Regions from separate parts of the Ochrobactrum sp. Marseille-Q0166 genome, predicted to be linked through region 2. Evidence: predicted binding sites of a transcription regulator. Region 2 holds the regulator's gene; each other region holds the start of a gene.
The links. Region 2 encodes LexA, which represses DNA repair genes until DNA is damaged. Its sites were predicted from a motif close to TGTTCNNNNTGTGTTCNG; they were not measured.

Region 1 (4,209 bases), on a different contig from region 2:
CAGGTTTGTTTTGCCCGCTACGCCCATCTGGATTTCATATAGTTTAAGCGTATTTGATTGACGAATAGCAAATATTCTCCCAAATCCTGAATCGTATATTCATATCTTTGATAAACGTATTGAGCTGAAAGTGGAGCGAATGCATGAAGACCGTCATGAACGAGGCAGAGGCCGAAACACTTGCCGTAGAAGCACTTGTATGGTTGGCGCACGACAATGATCTTATGTCACGGTTTCTCGCTCTAACGGGCATTGAAGCCTCTTCAATCCGCTCCGCCGCACAAGAGCCCGGTTTTCTGGCAGGGGTGCTGCAATTCTATTTAGGCCATGAACCGACCCTGTTGCGGTTTTGCCAGGAAACCGGACGAGACCCGGCCACAATCGAAAAAGCTGCAGTTCTTTTACCGGGTGGCATCACCAATCAATTTTAGACTGATCTGAAGATAGTGGAGCAACAGCCGGACGGGACAAGAACTCGTCTGCCATTCCGTTGGCCACAGGAAGAAACCGAAAAAATCCCTGTGTTTTCCATACCGTCGTGTTCGGTTGACACAACCGTCACTCCCATCGGATTAACGGTCCAGCTTTAAAACAGTTCCATTTCCCAAGTCTATCGCCACTCCTGAGCTTGCGATTTAAACTTGAGTATGAAATGCATGTTTAATCCAAGCGAATGGAATCTCTTGAGATGGAGCTGACCAATTTCTAAATTACAATTTGGTATTCGTATCTTTTTCCTCGGTATAGTCCTCACCGTTATAGGTGGATGCGTCACCACAGATGCTGAAAAAGATGCGCAATATAACACACCGAAGATACCCTTAAGCGATGGTACATTTTTTACGCAACGCGTGACACCAGCATCGACCTGCCGACAAAAATGGAGAGAAATCAAGCGTGTTGATCGCATGTTGAATCAGAAGGACTTTGTAAAACGCGGCAAAGGCGAGCTACTTGTGTTCAAATATCATGTTTACGTCTTCAGTGATTTTGTCGAAAAGTGTGGGCCCAAAAATAGCAAAGTCAGAGCCAAGTGAACGTCTTAAATCTGATTACTAGAACAAAAAAGCCCCGTTTCCGGGGCTTTTTTAGTCATATGATTGAAGTCATGCACTTTCGGGCGCAACCTGAGAAACACTCAGAACACTCAGCTCATGCGCTTTTCCATCACGAGCAACCCATGACATGGACTGCCCCGGAGCCAAACCTAACAGGGCTGCACCGATCGGCGTCAAAATAGAAATCTTGCCCTGTGCAATATCTGCCTCACCCGGATAAACAAGTGTGACTTTTCGCTCTTGGCCATCATTAGAACGATATTCGACAGTCGCTCCCATGCAAACAACGTCGAGCGGCAGTTTTTTCTGCGGAACGACTTTCGCACGATCCAGTTCCTGTAACAGCTCCTCGGCAACTTCCTCCAGCTTTTCAGAGACGTTCCCGGCCAGAATTGTCAGGCGTTCATTGTCAATATTGCTCACGACGATTTTGGGCTTCTTGCGGTTTTTTACGCTCATGACGTTAGCTCACTGCTGTCTAGTGATGATTGTTCTCCGTAACGATTCTCGTTCGGAATAACTGATTGTTTTTTTAAGAAAGCGCTTTTAGCAAATCCGCTTGCTGGCAAGCGGCGAACCGTCCCCCGGAATCCTCTGCGCTAAGCAGGACTCGAGGGGTGCTATCCCGTGATCGGGTGAACCCGATGGAGTATGGAAGCGAAACGGTTGTTCATATTGCTAAACTTGGTGATATCTTCACCAATGTCAAGTGCACAACTGACAGTGTGATCGAGTAACGATGGCTTCGGTAGACTTTAGTGTTATAAAGCGATGTTCCTTTTATGTTCATCGGACAGCACGCAACCATGACCGAACAACACGCCGCAAACAGTTCAGAGCAAGGGTTCTGTCGCGATTGCCTGTCACCGCAAAAGACTGCGACAGCGAAACGTTGCGGCAGCTGTGGCAGCCCAAGGCTTTTGCGCCATCCCGAGTTGTACAAGCTCTCCCTGGCACATGTGGATTGCGATGCTTTTTACGCTTCTGTTGAAAAGCGGGACAACCCGGATATTCGCGATAAACCGGTTATTATTGGCGGCGGTACGCGCGGCGTCGTTTCCACCGCCTGCTACATCGCCCGCATTCATGGTGTTCGTTCAGCCATGCCTATGTTCAAAGCGTTGGAAGCTTGCCCCGAGGCGGTGGTTATAAAGCCTAATATGGAAAAATACGCGCGTGTCGGACGGGAAGTCCGTCAATTGATGTATGACCTGACGCCACTCGTCGAACCCATTTCGATTGATGAGGCATTCCTTGATCTCGACGGCACAGAACGGTTGCATCGCGCACCAGCGGCACTTGTTCTCGCTCGTTTTGCAAAACGCGTCGAAGAAGAAATCGGCATCTCAATCTCGGTCGGGCTTTCCTATTGCAAGTATTTAGCGAAGGTTGCTTCTGATCTTCAAAAGCCTCGGGGGTTTTCAGTTATCGGCGAAGCTGAAGCTCAGGATTTCCTGCGTGATAAACCGGTCAGTATGATCTGGGGCGTAGGAAAAGCTTTTAATGCAAAGCTCCAAAGCGATGGTATTCGTACAATCGGACAATTGCAGACAATGGATGAAGGTTCGTTGATGAAGGCCTATGGTACCATGGGGCAGCGTCTTTTCAGACTTTCTCGCGGGCAAGACAGCCGTAAAGTCGAGCCGGAACATGACATGAAAAGTGTTTCGGCAGAAACGACCTTTAACAAAGATCTCTCGCAAGCAACCGATCTCGTTCCCGTGTTACGTGCCTTGTCAGAAAAAGTCTCGCAGCGGCTGAAGGCCGGAGACATCGCCGGCCGCACAGTGATGCTCAAACTCAAAACACATGATTTCAAGTTGCGCACACGCAATCGCCAGCTTGCAGACCCAACACAGTTGGCAGATCGCATTTTTCGTACCGGCCTTCAGCTCCTGGAAAAGGAATTGGATGGAACAAGATTCAGGCTGCTGGGTATCGGTGTCGGCGAACTGTCAACAGACGACCGCGCCGATCCGCCTGACCTCGTTGATACTCAGGCAACAAAACGGGCAGTCGCAGAAAATGCGATCGATCGGCTGCGAAACAAGTTCGGACGTAATGCGGTAGAAACAGGCTACACTTTTTCAAAGGGCAATCTCGCGCAACCACAGACGCCTTCAGACCGTGAAATAGACGAATGAATTTAGCATGAACACATCACGGAAACCTTTGGACAAAAATCGTACAATCGTCCGGAACGGCTTGACGAAGCGAGTTTCGATCAATATTGGAACTCATCAAGAGCTTAGCGGCTGATTTGGCACAGCTCTTTAGAAGGCCTCATGGCGGAGTGGTTACGCAGAGGACTGCAAATCCTTGCACCCCGGTTCGATTCCGGGTGAGGCCTCCAATCTTTTCCAAAAATAACAATAAGCAATTGAAAACACTTTGATATTTTTCAAGGTGTGGCAATTGGTTCTCAACGTGTTCCGCCACACCTAAGTCGGGTGTGGCAATGTGTTCACCTTGCACCCTCTCAATTCCCCTTCTTCTGCCCCGTTTTACCCCGTCATCAACACCCAAATCTTCTTCCCGAATGTGGCAAATAACCCGCCGAGTGATGCGGCTGCGAATGACACAAGCATAATCGCTCCAACACCACGCTCCCTCCAGCGATTGAAGTCGGCAACTGGTTCCTCGACCTTCTCAAGACGAAGGCTCATGCCTTTCATCTGCCTGCTCATTTCCTCAAGCAGACGTTCGGTTTTCTCTTGGCGCTCATATTGCTGCTTCCGGTCTGATCTGGCTTGCTCCTGATCCCTGATGATATGATCAAGCTTACCCTCGACACGGCCTAATGCCCGCTCCTGCCCTGGATCTGACATTTACCAGCAACCCCGCGACTTCCCGAACGCATTATGCCCTGCAATACCCTGCCCGGCTTTCAAATCATTGGCGGCCAGATAGACGGCAGTGTCAGGCTTAAGGCTTACTGGCTTCCAGCCTGCGCAGTTCGTCGCATTGCTCGCGCAACCCGCCAAGCTCAAGGCAAAGCCTGTGAGCATCCATACTAATAACTTCCTCATCTATATCCGCCCTCTTTTGGATTGCCTTTGCGGTTGCTTCTGCAGTGGCCAATGCTGACCGGTGACGCTCTTTGATGGTTCCGGCCACGTATCCAACCGCCAGACACAAAAAAGCCGCCAGA
Region 2 (4,209 bases):
ACCGTGCTGCCATCAGTATGCGCAATCTTGCGATTGCGTCTGTTGCGATGATCGCAATTTCACCGCATGAGATTCTTGGGCCAAGCTTTCAAATGTCTTTTTCCGCAACTGCTGGCTTGATCGCTGCATTTGCCTGGTGGAGTGACAGGAAAGCACGCAATCAAACGTCTCGCGAAAATCGGCGTGCTGTGCCGCGTGGGTTTCTATCCAAAATGCTCGTTCCAGCGGTGGCGACGGGAGCAACATCGATTGTTGCCGGTGTAGCAAGTGGCATCTTTGCCGCCTATCATTTCAACAATACCGCACCCTTAGGCCTGGTCGGGAACGTATTGGCCTTGCCGGTTATCTCGATCCTTGTGATGCCCTTTGCAGTGCTGAGCTTGGTGTTGATGCCATTGCAGCTTGATTGGCTACCACTACAGATTATGGGATTTGGCGTCCTATTAGTCAGGCATATAGCGAGTTTGGTTGCTAGCTTTTCTCCTGACGGCAATCCGGGCGTCATGCCTGCAAGCACGCTTATCCTCTGGACTGTAGCGCTTGTTATCGCGGTTGTTTCCACGACATGGTTGCGATGGCTGGCTTTACCCTTTGTTATTACTGGTCTTTTCGTTTTTATACGAACGCCATTGCCGGATATTCTCGTTAGCGAGGATGCAAAATTTGTAGCCGTGCGCCTACCCGATGGCAATTTTGCCGCAAATCGCAGCAGGCCGCCAAAATTCACAGGTCAAAACTGGCAGACTGCCTATCTGATCGAAACGTTTATTCCGCCGCAGATTGTAAAAAAGCAGAAGCCGGTATCCACCAATGATGCGTTTGTCTGCGAAGAGGGAGTTTGTACCATTCCTCTACGAGACGGGCGAATGTTTGCCTATACTGCGCAAGAGGAGATGAAGGATATTGCCTGCAATATTGGCGAGATTGTCGTTCTTGCGATAGCAAGCAAAAACCTCAATTGCCCGCGCTCCGATGTTTTACTGATCGACCGGCAGGAACTCGCTCTCAAAGGAACCCTTGAGCTCAGGCTTGGGAAACGTTTATCATCAGACGCGAGTGCATCAGCCAGATCAGCGAAACATGATCACAGCAAAGACGATAAAATCTATCGTTTTGCAGTCATCCAACCACGAAACTTAGCTGGCTATTCTGATAGTCTCAGCTTCGCAGTGGATGCGCCTACGCGGCCATGGCACCTGCATCGTCTGTATTCGAGAGCGGCACGAGGATTACCGGATCGCGAACATCAGAAGAAGTCTCGCAACGATCAATCTTCTGATTTTCAGGCGGCTCCCGACTTTAAGGAGACGACAGAGCCGCTCTGATTTAAAATGACAAAACCTCTATCGCTGCTTCCAACCAATACTAAAACTGTAAGTGCTAGTAACGCCGGATCAGGCCGATTAGTTTACCCTGCACGCGCACACGATCGGGGCCGAAAATGCGGGTTTCGTAAGCCGGATTCGCTGCTTCCAAGGCAATGGAAGCGCCTTTGCGGCGAAAACGCTTCAAAGTTGCTTCTTCATCATCGACCAGTGCGACGACGATTTCACCCGGATTGGCTGTATCACCGCGCTTAATGATCACTGTGTCGCCATCAAAAATACCGGCGTCGATCATCGAATCGCCTTTGACTTCCAAAGCGTAGTGTTCACCGGAGCCCAGCATTTCTGGAGGAAGGCTCAGTGAGTGTGTCTGATTCTGGATTGCCGAGATCGGCACACCGGCAGCTATGCGTCCCATCATGGGTACAGAAACCATTGTGGAGGAATCATTCTCCGCAATAACTGGAGTTGGGCGCGTCGGCGGAGGAGGGGGAGCTTTGCCGAGGCTTCCTTCGATGACGCTCGGAGCGAACTTCTTTTGAGAGTTCAAGCCCGGTGCTATCGAATCTGGTAAACGAAGCACCTCCAGCGCGCGCGCCCGATTAGGAAGCCTGCGGATAAAGCCGCGTTCTTCCAAGGCCGTGATGAGACGATGAATGCCTGACTTAGAAGCCAGATCAAGAGCTTCTTTCATTTCGTCAAAGGACGGAGGGATGCCCGTCTCTTTAAGACGTTCATGAATGAACAGCAGAAGTTCGTGCTGCTTACGGGTTAACATGCGCTACACCCTCCAGACCAGAATCAAATAAAAACAAAACCAGAACGAACACTATATGTTCCAGTCTTGTTCTGCAATGGTTTTAAAATGATTAATGAGGTTTGGAATTAATACCGTTCGTTACAACATTAATATCGCGCAAGAATCACCGATAGCCGCAGCGGGTGCATTTTCTTCTCTGATCAACAGCGCATTGGAGCCCACAAGAGCAGAAAGCATTGAAGAATCCTGAACTGGACATGGCTTGGCAATCAATGTTCCGTCGATTGCCTTCTCAACGGTCGCACGAACAAAGTCCCTGCGGTGATCGTTCGCACTCATTGGCTGACCAAATTTCGCGGGGCGAATATCTGTAGCTAAATCAATGCCTGATAGCTTCGCCACCAGTGGACGCAGAAATATCAGACTACAGACGAGGCTTGAAACCGGATTGCCCGGTAAGCCGATGACATGCACCGTCTTGCCTGAAACTGTCTTGCGGCCATACATCAACGGTTTTCCCGGGCGCATAGCGATTTTCCAGAAGGCGAGATCGACGCCGCAATTCTGCAAAGCCCCGTGAACGTAATCGCGGTCTCCAACCGACGCGCCACCGATCGTTACTAGAACATCGACGCCATCTTTGAGCGCTGCGCTGATTGCCGATTCGATCTTTGCGGGGTCGTCGTTGATGATGCCCATATCTTCAGGCTTACCGCCTGCGCGGCGGACAATTTCGGCGATGCCGACGCTGTTGGAAGCGACAATTTGGTCAGGGCCGGGAACTGTACCGGGTGGGACAAGTTCGTCGCCAGTTGCCAATATTGCAATGCGGGGCTGTTTGAAAACGGAAATGGCTGCGTTGCCACTGGCCGCAGCAAGGGAAAGTGCCGGGGCGTCGAGTGCTTTTCTCTTTGGAAGAATCACATCTCCGGGTGCGAAATCGAGGCCCGCGCGACGAATGTGGCGGCCTTTATAGAGTCCGTGCCGGATTGTTAGCCTGTCGCCGGAACGTTCCGTGTCTTCCTGAATAACGATGCTATCTGCGCCTGCTGGCATTGGTGCGCCGGTGAAAATGCGGACCGCCTGACCTTCGCTCAGCTGCCCGTCGAAACGCTTACCGGCTGCTGATTCGCCAATTATGGTCAGTTCAAGCGGATAGCTGATGTTTTCAGGTGCGATCAGCGCATAGCCATCCATGGCAGAGCAGTCAAAGGGAGGTTGCAGAAGGTGAGCTTTCACAGGTTCCGCAACAACACGTCCACCGGCTGAAGTCAAAGGAACCTGCTCGAAACCGTGTGGCTCTGCCAAGCTCAGGATACGTGCAAGGGCTTCATCGACAGGAAGCAGGGACATACTTTTTCCTCTCGTGCGAAAACTTAGGTTTTCCAGTCGCCTGATTTACCACCACTCTTTGCGGAAACACGAATATCGGTAATTTCCATGTGGCGATCAACGGCCTTTGCCATGTCATAGATGGTTAGGCAGGTGACTGATACGGCAGTCAACGCTTCCATTTCAACCCCGGTGCGGCCTTTCAGCTTCGCAGTTGCAAAGACGCGCAGGCCGGGAAGCGATTGGTCCGGTTCAATGTCCACCGAGACCTTTGTCAGCATCAATGGGTGGCAAAGCGGGATGAGGTCGGCGGTTTTCTTCGCAGCCATAATACCAGCCAGACGGGCCGTACCGATAACGTCGCCTTTGGCGGCATCGCCTTTCAGAATGAGTGCCAGAGTTTCCGGCTTCATTCTGACGGCACCTTCAGCGGTTGCCTGGCGCTCAGTCTCAGCCTTGTCGCCGACATCGACCATATGGGCGGCGCCAGTCTGGTCGATATGGGTGAGTTTGGCTGTCATGACTTAAACCTCGCCGGTCAGAAGTTCGCGAGTTGCCTGAGCAACATCATCCTTGCGCATCAGGCTTTCTCCGATGAGAAATGTGCCGATATCCGACTTCTCAAGGCGCAAGCAATCATCATGGGTGAATATGCCGCTTTCGCCGACCAGAAGATGGTCGGAAGGCACCATCTTTGCGAGGCGTTCGGAGACAGCAAGATCGACTTCAAATGTGCGCAGATTGCGATTGTTGACGCCAACGAGGCGCGAAGAAAGCTTCAGCGCGCGTTCG
Region 3 (4,209 bases), 570 kb from region 2:
CTGGGTTATACCGATTGTTATCGTCGGCCTGATCGCACAACGTATCGGCATTGCAAAGCGCTATGCCGCTTATGTAATTGCAACCAACTGGGGCAGCGCACTTCTTGCATGGCTTTTCGCGCCAATCACGCTGCTACAGCTATTCTTTCCGGGGTTTCTTGATGTCGCGACGCTGTTTGCGTTCTTGCTCTTCGCCATCTCGATCATCCTGAGCTACCGGCTGACCTTCATCGTGCTGCAGCGCCCGCACGGTTATGTGGCACCGTTCTTTGCCTGCATGTTCTTCGGCTCACTGTTCATCACAGTGTTCCTGCAACAGCTTTTTGGCATCGGAATTGGCGCACAGACTTTTTAAAACGGAAACGGGTAATCAACGCCAATCAGATAAAGCCCATAGGGCGGTGCGACCTGACCGCAGGCTTTGCGATCCCTGGCCTCAAGTGCTGCCTGCAGATCATCAGCCGTCCAGCGGCCAACGCCAACTTCCATCAGGCTTCCCGCAAAGGAACGCACCTGATTATGCAGGAACGAACGTGCTGAAACCCGCATTTCGACATAGTCGCCATTGCGCGTGATATCCAGCCTGTCGAGTGTCTTCACCGGACTTTTTGCCTGACATTGCGTTGCGCGGAATGTCGTAAAATCATGCTCACCCAGAAGCCGCTTTGCAGCCTCATGCATCGCTTCGTGGTCAAGGCGTTTCTGCACCCACCAAACGCGCTGATAATCAATCGCCAGAGGCGAACGGCGGTTGTGAATGCGGTAGAGATAATGCCGGGCGCGCGCCGAGAAACGTGCATCAAAAGCATCCGTTGTCTTCTCGACATTGAGAATGCTGATACGTTCATCCGCCATGACCAAATGCGCATTGAGGGCATCGCGCACTTTCGCAGCACCCCAATCCTTGGTCAGATCGACATGAATGACCTGCGCGCTCGCATGGACGCCTGCATCGGTGCGGCCTGCCGCACTCAATGTCAGATCTTCACCACAGAATTTCTTGAAAGCCTGCTCAATCGCGTTCTGCACGGCATGGCCGTTTTCCTGCCGCTGCCAGCCGACATAGGGCGTGCCGTCATATTCGACAGTGATCTTGTAACGAGGCACCGCTCAGAGAACCTTCGTCACAGACGCTCCACGCAGAAACTCCTGCGCGGGCAAAGGCTTACCGCCTGAACGTTGTAACGTTATGAGACGCACGGCACCATCGCCGCATGCGATCGTCAGGCGATCATCAAGTACAGTGCCCGGAGCGCCGCTTCCCTCGCCCAATGTGGAGCGCTGGAGTTTGACACGTTCAACCGCACCGTTGATTTCCATCTCACACCATGCGCCTGGAAATGGCGAGATACCGCGGATCGTATTGTGCACGTCCTTTGCAGGCTTCGACCAGTCGATACGCGCTTCCGCCTTGTCGATCTTGGCGGCATAGGTCACACCTTCCTCCACCTGCGGCTGAAGTGTCAGACTTTCGCGCTCAAGCGCACCAAGCGCACGCACCATCAGGTCAGCACCGATAAGGCTCAGACGATCATGCAGCTCGCCTGCAGTCATGTCCGGCGTGATCGCAACTTTTTCGGCCATAGCGACGGGACCGGTATCAAGCCCCGCATCCATTTTCATGATCATCATGCCGGTTTCCGTGTCGCCCGACATGATGGCGCGTTGAATGGGAGCAGCCCCGCGCCAGCGCGGCAGAAGCGAGGCATGACCATTGTAACATCCAAGGCGCGGCGCATCGAGAATGGCCTGTGGCAGCAGCAGGCCATAAGCCACGACGATTGCCACATCCGCTTCCAGGCTCGCAAAAACGTCCTGCTCTTCGGCGCCTCTCAGGCTTTTCGGTGTGAAAACCGGGATGCCGAATTCCTCGGCCTTTTCATGCACCGGTGACTTGGTCAATTCCAGCCCGCGACGGCCAGCCGGACGCGGTGGCTGCGAATAAACCGCAACCACTTCATAACCTTGTCCTATGATGGCTGTGAGGATTGGCACGGAGAAATCCGGCGTCCCCATAAAGACAATCCGCATCACAAAGCCCTGTTTGACGCACGTTGACTGGCGAGCTTCTTGAACTTCTTGATGACCATATCGCGCTTGAGCTTGGAGATATGATCAATAAACAGCACGCCATTGAGATGGTCGATTTCATGCTGCAGGCAAGTCGCCATGAGCCCGTCGGCTTCCATCGACTTTTCCTTGCCGTCCGCATCGAAATAATTGACCTTGATGGTCGCAGGCCGCTCGACCTCTGCATAATAATCAGGGATCGAAAGACAGCCTTCTTCATAAACGCTGCGTTCGTCCGATGAGGCGACAATCTCCGGATTGATGAAGACATGCGGCGCCTTCGGCTCTTCTTCCTTGGCCAGATCTATGACCAGCATCCGCAGAGGCTCACCCACCTGAATAGCAGCAAGGCCGATGCCCGGTGCATCATACATGGTGTCGAGCATGTCGCCGGCAAATTTGCGCAACTGATCGTCAAAGCGCTCCACAGGCTTGGAAAGCTGGCGCAGGACGGGATCGGGAAGAATTATGAGCGGTTTAATAGACATGCGTTTCACCTAATCGCTTGCGCGATAATCGTCAATTGCAACTTGTAAAATGTTCCCGTTTTGATCTCATCAAGGCGACACGAATCAGTTAAGCTTGATGCATGGAAAACCAGAACCTCTTGAATGAACCGCTTCTGCAGCTTGGCGCAACCTCCTTCACGCTGGGAAATATCCTCCTTGCGGGCATTGTTGTGCTGGTGTTGTGCCTCGCCATTTTTCTCATTGCGGCGACGCGTTCTGCACGCCTTCGCGCGGTCGCGGAAGCGCAGGCTGAAGACCGTGCGCGCGATGCGGAATATCGCATGGCGGAGATTCTGAAAGCTCAGTCCGAAATGCAGGGCCGCATGCAGACCATGGCCGAAGTTTTCGGCTCACGGCAGGCAGAGCTCAACCAGTCTATCCGCGAACGGCTCGACGGCATGACACACCGCATCGGCCAGACCATGACGGAGCAGACCCGTTCGACCCATGAAAACCTCGCAAAGTTGCAGGAGCGTCTGGCGGTTATCGACACAGCGCAGAACAATATTCAATCGCTTGCCGGTCAGGTCGTGCAGTTGCAGGCGATCCTTGCCAACAAGCAGACGCGCGGTGCCTTTGGCCAGTCGCGCATGGAAGCGATCATTGCCGATGGTCTGCCGCAGGGCGCTTACGAGTTTCAGGCGACACTATCCAACGGAACGCGCCCTGATTGCCTTGTGAAAATGCCAAACAACGCGCCTTCACTGGTTATCGATGCGAAATTCCCGCTTGAAGCATGGAACTCCATGCGCGAAACGGAAGCGCCGGAAGCACGCAAGGCAGCCGTTGCGCAGTTCCGCCGCGATATGGAAGTGCATATCAAGGATGTTTCCGACAAATATCTGATACCCGGCGAAACGCAGGATACGGCCTTCCTGTTCGTTCCGTCGGAGTCCATTTTTGCCGATATTCATGAGCATTTTGAAGCGCTGGTCCAGCGCGCGCACCGGGCGAGGATCGTCATCGTCTCGCCATCGCTGCTGATGCTGTCCATTCAGGTTATTCAGGCGATCCTGAAAGATGCCCGAATGCGCGAACAGGCGCATGTCATTCAGGGTGAAGTGATCCGCCTGATGGAAGATGTGGGCCGCCTTGATGAGCGTGTGCGCAAGCTGCAAACCCATTTCTTGCAGGCCAACAAGGATATCGACGACATTCTGGTGTCTTCCAATAAGGTCACCAAGCGTGGCGCGAAGATCGAAGCACTGGAATTTGGTCCGGCACCGGCTGAAGAGCCGCAGCGCCCGACGCGACAGTCGGATATCGCTCCCACCCAGATGCGCCTGCGCGTGGTGGATGAGGATTAGACAGTAAATCTGACAGGTGCATCAAAAGAAACAGATGATACAGTCTTCCGGCAAATAAGTATCGGAGATTATTATGCCAAAATACAATTTATTACATAAAGAATCTGGAATGTTTTTAACTGCTGGTCTCGTCGCGATTGATTCTCTCTCACCACTTATAGGAACGAAAAACGTTCCCAATTACAACTGGACGATCAATCAAAATTTCGATGGCATTCAGCAAGGTCGCATATTTACTCATGTCGAAGGCAGCGAATACGACATTAATCTTTACAAGGAAGAAAACAAAACAATTAATGGCATAAAATATGAAGGAATAGCAT

Region 1: a site for LexA is predicted at 1,831-1,848, ahead of H5024_RS15830 (DNA polymerase IV). Genes of this name have one in related genera too.
Region 3: a site for LexA is predicted at 2,609-2,626, ahead of H5024_RS04205 (DNA recombination protein RmuC). Genes of this name have one in related genera too.

The regions. Positions count from the first base shown of each region.
Region 1 is NZ_JACJUO010000002.1:975,387-979,595, reverse strand. It holds gene H5024_RS15840 (DUF3572 domain-containing protein) at 144-431, shown strand; gene rnk (nucleoside diphosphate kinase regulator) at 1,107-1,517, opposite strand; gene H5024_RS15830 (DNA polymerase IV) at 1,865-3,202, shown strand; tRNA gene H5024_RS15825 (tRNA-Cys) at 3,338-3,411, shown strand; gene H5024_RS15820 (DUF1515 family protein) at 3,563-3,886, opposite strand; gene H5024_RS15815 (hypothetical protein) at 3,984-4,209, opposite strand, start outside.
Region 2 is NZ_JACJUO010000001.1:1,454,322-1,458,530, forward strand. It holds gene H5024_RS06965 (ComEC/Rec2 family competence protein) at 1-1,325, shown strand, start outside; gene lexA (transcriptional repressor LexA) at 1,381-2,103, opposite strand; gene glp (gephyrin-like molybdotransferase Glp) at 2,224-3,438, opposite strand; gene moaC (cyclic pyranopterin monophosphate synthase MoaC) at 3,462-3,938, opposite strand; gene trpC (indole-3-glycerol phosphate synthase TrpC) at 3,942-4,209, opposite strand, start outside.
Region 3 is NZ_JACJUO010000001.1:883,611-887,819, reverse strand. It holds gene H5024_RS04225 (hypothetical protein) at 1-355, shown strand, start outside; gene truA (tRNA pseudouridine(38-40) synthase TruA) at 352-1,107, opposite strand; gene fmt (methionyl-tRNA formyltransferase) at 1,111-2,031, opposite strand; gene def (peptide deformylase) at 2,031-2,558, opposite strand; gene H5024_RS04205 (DNA recombination protein RmuC) at 2,660-3,886, shown strand; gene H5024_RS04200 (hypothetical protein) at 3,960-4,209, shown strand, end outside.